DNA from 2 places in the Staphylococcus sp. 231237_7MaSpsaltlick genome. Region 2 is predicted to be linked to the other one. Evidence: riboswitches for the same ligand, from Rfam matches in the RefSeq annotation. Region 2 holds a riboswitch; the other holds the start of a gene.
What was found. A riboswitch is a leader RNA that binds a small molecule or an ion and turns the genes downstream of it on or off. The one in region 2 is predicted to bind FMN.

Region 1 (3,217 bases), on a different contig from region 2:
ATATTAAGCCTCTACCAAAAGTAGCCATAAAGTTAACCGTATTATCATCCATCCATTCAGTTACCGCTACAAGATCGCCTTCATTTTCTCTATTTTCATCATCTACTACTATTACACTTTTACCATCTTTTAAAGCTTGTAGCGCATCCTCTATTTTATCTAATTTCATATATAGCCCTCCTAAAATCCAAACGCTTTAAGTTTGTCAGACGTTAATCCTGAATCAGTTGATTCCATTATTCTTTCAACATATTTGAATAACATATCTGTTTCAATGTGGACTGGATCACCAACACGTTTATCATTCAGTATCGTCGATTTTCTAGTTTCTGGAATAAGATGAATATCAAATTCCGTATCCTTTAATTTAAAAATCGTTAAACTTACACCGTCTACCGTAATAGACCCTTGTTGCACCATTTGCTTAATTAAATTTGAGTTATTTGGTTTGATTGTTACTATTTTCGAATTATCTGAAGCTTGTATTCTTGTAATCTTTGCTACTTCATCGACGTGACCAAGCACGAAATGTCCACCAAAACGACCTTGTCCGCTCATAGCCCTTTCCAAATTAACTTCTTGTGCTTGGTTTAACTGATTTAAATACGTTTTATTTTCAGTACCTTTTATTACTTGTACAGAAAATGAATGATCATCAAATTCAATGACTGTTAAACATGCGCCGTTCACACTAATAGAATCGCCGATATGCATATCTGCCAATATTGTTTTACAGCCGATTGTTAAATTAACCACAGATTGTTGTGTCGATATTTTATTTATTGTACCTACTTCTTCAACGATACCTGTAAACATACTGATTTCACTTCTTTCGCAATTCTAATTTAATATTTTGCTCAAGCAAATTGGAATTCACAATTTCAAATTGTGGTACATCAGCTAAATCAACCACTTGTTCTGTGTGGAAGAATTGATTGTGACCTGAACCACCTATTAATTTCGGGGCATAATATATGATAAGTTCATTGATAAATTCTGTTTGTAAGAATGTAGTTGTTAAGGTCGGACCTGCTTCAACGAGTAATCGACCGACACCTCTCGCATACAAATCTTTTAATATATTTTCAATTGAGCAATGTTCTAATTGTATAACTGTTATTTGCTCGTGTTTACTTTCTAATTGTTTATTTTCTGTATAAATCCAAATTGCTGTAGATGGATCTTTAAATATATCTAGTGACATATCTATATCACCAGTTTTTGATAAAATGACTCGAATAGGATCTTTACCATTTTCAATACGTGTTGTGTATTGTGGATTATCCGCTTCTAAAGTTCCTCTACCTGTTATTACTGCGTCATGTTGATGACGTAATTTAAAGACATCTTGCTTTACTGCTTTATTTGTTATCCATTTACTTTCTCCAAAGTCTGTCGCTTGTTTACCGTCTAAACTGCAAGATACTTTAACAGTAACTTGTGGTAAACCTTTGCTTTTAGCTTCAAAGAAATCTCTATATAGCAGTGCAGCATCTTCATTAGGTCTATATTCTACTTCGATACCTGCCTCTTTCAAAATTACATCGCCATTTGAAGGTAGTGTTGTATCTTTCACTGCATATACCACTTTCTTCAAACCATGCTCAACAATTTTATTAACACATGGTGGCGTCGAACCATAGTGTGTACATGGTTCTAGTGAGATATAAATCGTCCCACCTTCTGCAGCATCTTGTGCCATATCTAAGGCTTGTACTTCGGCGTGTTTATCGCCTTTCTTCAGATGTGCACCTAAACCTACGATGCGTCCATCATTTACTACAACAGAACCGACAGGTGGATTTAATCCTGTTTGTCCATCTACCATCTTCGCTAATTCAATTGCGTAATTTAAATATTGACTCAAGCTAATCACCTCTAAAAAATAAAAAACACCTGAAATCGTACATTTCAGGTGTGGGATATATGCGTTATAACATTATAAACTTAGATTTAAATACACTTATCCAAAAGTAGAAATAAGTGAATGCTAAATAAAACACTACATTAGTGCCTTTTATTAGTTATACGTTATTCTTTCTCCCATCCAGACTATACTGTCGGCTCTAGATTTTCACTAGATCAGCCACATTTGAAAACAAATGCAGGTCGCAGGCTTAATTTACTGCCGGTTGGGAATTTCACCCTGCCCCGAAAGAATATATGAAATTGTAAATTGCTGTTTGAGTCAAGCAACTTTAATTAAGTTACAAGAACATAATACTACAATAATTCAAAAATAACAATTCTTATTACTTAAGTCGGCTTTATTTTTTTGAATTTCGTCATTTTATAACTATTAAAAAGCCCGTCAAATCAACTTCATCATCATTTGCAATTATAAAAAATTTATTATACTTTTTATATTTATTCATTAAAATCAAAATACATGACATAGTAATAACATACTTCGCATTTAATTTTCCAACAATCTATGAATAATACCAGTCGCTTGTCTTACAATCATAGTCACACCATTTCTAGATTGATTGATGCCATTAGTAAGCTGTCCTAATGCAAACATATTTTGTAACGTACCATATCTAGGGCTTATGACTTGGTTGGTTTCTGCTACAATTTGAATACCACCTAATGGGTGTGCTTGTATGACCTGCCTATTTTCTAAATTAATAACAAGTTGATCATCACTATCAAGGTCTTTAAGTTGCGTCTTAGAACCTGTGGCATTAATCACTATATCAAAGTAATCATCACCATGATTTGCATATGTCAATTTAAACTGATGGTTGTTATATTCAATATTTTCTAAACCATCATATATTCTTATTTGTTCATTTTCTATATGCTCAATCAATAATTTAGCTGTTCTAGGTGGCATTGGATTGGAATTTGCTTTCAATATGGGTTGATATTGTTCTAAGAAGCGCTTTTGATCATTCCTATTGAAACTGTTCCAAATCCAATTTAAATTTTCCTTAATTAACTCAAGTATACTTTGAAACTTGCCTAAGTCTTTTGCATGTTCGAGATCATATTTCAAATCTTCGACAGGATTACCAACTTTTCGATGCACCAAAGTTTCCACTGGTATTTCATAAACTGCACATTCTTTTAAAAATAGTGCCATCGCATCATCCAATGGTACATTCCCAAAATTTTCTGCTTTTAGTTCGTTAAATTTTTCAGGGGTTAAATATTGAAATGTGATTTCTGGCATCTCACCTCTCACACTTGGTAATTCACCTTTACGACTGGC
Region 2 (3,217 bases):
GAGATGCCCGATATCGATTTTAAGTATGTAACTCCTGAAAAGTTTAACGAAATAAAGCGTAAGCATTTTGGTAACGTACCTTTAGATGAAGCGATAAAGTTATTTTTGAAAGATTGTGCATTGCATAATATTGATGTCGAAACATTAGTTCATCGTAGTCAAGATGATCCAATTAAAGATTTAACTTATGATTTAGAGCATGCTGATGCTTTAGGGAAATTACAAAGTATACTAGAATTAACGAAAGAAAATTTAAATTGGATTTGGAATAGTTTAAGTAGGGAAGATCAAAAACGATTTTTAACTGATTATCAACCTATATTAAAAGAGAATTCAAATCCAATGCCTCCACAAACAGCGCGGTTGTTGATAGATCATATTAATCACGGCACAATCAAAATCAATAATGGTCTAGAGGATGTTCAATACAGAGATAATAAGTTCAATTTTAATTATAAAGATAAGTTAATAGAACAGTTCGATATTGTAATTAATGCGACAGGCTCGAAGACACAACTAGCAGATTTAGATGAAGATGATCAGCTCGTGTTAAATTTGGAAAATAGACAGGTTGTACAACCACATCCGCTTGGTGGTATTCAAATTGTGGCTGAAACAAATCAAATCATAAGCCCTCGATATGGCACATTGAAACATATGTATGCGCTCGGTCAATTAACTAATGGAATTAATCAATCACGTAATGGCGTTATGATGATTGTAAAACAAGCTGTTAACGTGGTTGACCATTTATTAAGTACAAAATAAAAATGTTTTTTTATTTAGATATAAATTACACCATAACAAATTAATTAAAAGTTGTAAGTTAACCGAGTTATAATTTCCCATTATTTTTTATTCGATTTTGAATTAGATTTCATATAATGATTCTTCAAATGTAAATTATATATGAATGCGACGTATTTTGGCGAGACTCTTGAGGAAATAGCACAAGATGAAGACTACAGGCTGTAGTTGTCTCCTAAGAAAGCGAGCCGACAATACAAAGTATTGTATAAAAAAGAAGCACTCAGATGAATTGAATTAAATCATCTGAGTGTTTTGGGTATTCCCGTCTTAATCTCTTGGTTTTAACTAATTTGTTTGTACTTTAAATTGTAATAATCTAAAGAATATCAAAAAAATAAAGCCGACTTAGATAATAAGAATTGTCATTTTGTCAAAAGTGTAGTACCATTATTTTGTAACTTATTCAAAGTTACCTGACTCAATCATCGAATACAATTTCATAAATATTCTTTCGGGGCAGGGTGAAATTCCCAACCGGCAGTAAATTAAGCCTGCGACCTGCATTTGTTGAAGCAAATGTGGCTGATCTAGTGAAATTCTAGAGCCGACAGTAAAGTCTGGATGGGAGAAAGAATGAAGTATAACTTGGAAATAGCACTTTTTAAGTGTTTATTTAGCATACACTTTTATTTTAATATGTATAAGTGTGTATTTTATTATTGCTAAAAATGTTATATCAATATATATCCCACACCTGAAATGTTAATTTCAGGTGTTTTTTTATTATTTAGAGGTGATAAAATGAGTCATTATTTGAATTATGCTATTCAATTAGCAAAAATGGTAGAAGGACAAACGGGTTTAAACCCACCAGTTGGTGCTGTAGTAGTAAATGAAGGTCGTATTGTTGGTATGGGAGCCCATTTACAAAAAGGTGGTAAGCATGCTGAAGTACAAGCTTTAGATATGGCACGAGACAATGCTCGAGGTGGCACTATATATATTTCACTAGAGCCATGTACGCATTATGGTTCAACGCCACCATGTGTCAACAAAATCATTGAAGCGGGCATTAAAAAGGTTGTTTATGCAGTTAAAGACACAACATTACCCTCTGAAGGTGACGACATATTAGAACAGGCAGGTATCGAAGTGATATTTCGTCCTCAGTCAGAGGCAGAATCACTATACACGGATTTCTTTATTGCTAAGAATGAATCTATTCCAGAAATTACAGTGAAAGTTTCATGTAGTCTTGATGGTAAACAAGCCACTGATAAAGGAGAAAGTAAATGGATTACTAATAAAGCAGTAAAAAATGATGTGTTTCATCTACGACATAAGCATGATGCTGTATTGACAGGTAGAGGTACAATCCAAGCAGATAACCCACAATATACTACACGTATTGAAGAAGGTAAGCATCCTATAAAAGTAATCTTATCTAAAACTGGTGAAATTGATTTTGATTTAGATATTTTTCAATTAAGGAATGAACCAATATGGATTTATACTCAAAATAAAAATTTAAAAACGAATATTGAACATGTAGAAATCATAGAATTAACGAATTGTTCAATTGAAAATATATTAAAAGATTTATATCAAAGAGGAATTGGAAGTGTGCTAGTAGAGGCGGGACCCACAGTGACTTCTGAATTTCTACAATCCAAATTTACAAACGAACTAATCTTATATTACGCCCCGAAAATTATAGGTGGTTCTGGTAATTATCAATTTTTCCAAAGTGAAAATATTTTTAATCTATCAGAAGTACCACAGTTTGAAATTGTAAATTCACAAATGCTTGAGCAAAATATCAAACTAGAGTTACGAAAGAAGTGATTATTCATGTTTACAGGAATTGTTGAAGAGGTTGGGACCATAAAGAAAGTATCCACGCAACAGTCTGTAGTTAACTTAAAGATTGAGTGCCAAACGATTTTATCAGATATGCATATTGGAGATTCAATCAGTGTTAACGGTGCATGTTTAACAGTGGTGGAATTTGACCATCAAAGCTTTTTAGTCCAAGTGATTAAAGGTACTGAGAATAAAACATATTTAAATCAATTAACTCAATCTGCTGAAGTTAATTTAGAAAGAGCAATGAGCGGACAAGGACGTTTTGGTGGTCACTTTGTTTTAGGTCATGTAGATGAAGTTGCTAGAATCACTCGTATACAAGCATCAGACAACTCTAAAATTGTAACAATCAAACCATCATCAGCACTAATTAAACAAATGGTTAGCCAAGGATCAATAACTGTAGATGGTGTGAGTTTAACTATCTTCCAACTAAAAGAAACTGAGTTTGATATTCATCTTATACCAGAAACAAGAAAATCAACAATTTTAAATCAAAAACGTGTTGGTGATCCAGTCCATATAGAAACTGATATGTTATTCAAATATGTTGAACGAATTATCAATACTAATGAATCAGAATTGAGCCCAGAAAAACTTA

Region 1: another riboswitch for FMN. It lies ahead of ribD (bifunctional diaminohydroxyphosphoribosylaminopyrimidine deaminase/5-amino-6-(5-phosphoribosylamino)uracil reductase RibD); the one in region 2 lies ahead of ribD (bifunctional diaminohydroxyphosphoribosylaminopyrimidine deaminase/5-amino-6-(5-phosphoribosylamino)uracil reductase RibD).

The regions. Positions count from the first base shown of each region.
Region 1 covers NZ_JBICNX010000052.1:2,295-5,511, reverse strand. Annotated here, with positions in the region: gene ribB (3,4-dihydroxy-2-butanone-4-phosphate synthase) at 1-169, opposite strand, end outside; gene ribE (riboflavin synthase) at 181-816, opposite strand; gene ribD (bifunctional diaminohydroxyphosphoribosylaminopyrimidine deaminase/5-amino-6-(5-phosphoribosylamino)uracil reductase RibD) at 824-1,867, opposite strand; FMN riboswitch at 2,032-2,163, opposite strand; gene ACF91D_RS29020 (FAD/NAD(P)-binding protein) at 2,417-3,217, opposite strand, start outside.
Region 2 covers NZ_JBICNX010000007.1:231,439-234,655, reverse strand. Annotated here, with positions in the region: gene ACF91D_RS15550 (FAD/NAD(P)-binding protein) at 1-768, shown strand, start outside; FMN riboswitch at 1,254-1,387, shown strand; gene ribD (bifunctional diaminohydroxyphosphoribosylaminopyrimidine deaminase/5-amino-6-(5-phosphoribosylamino)uracil reductase RibD) at 1,552-2,595, shown strand; gene ribE (riboflavin synthase) at 2,602-3,217, shown strand, end outside.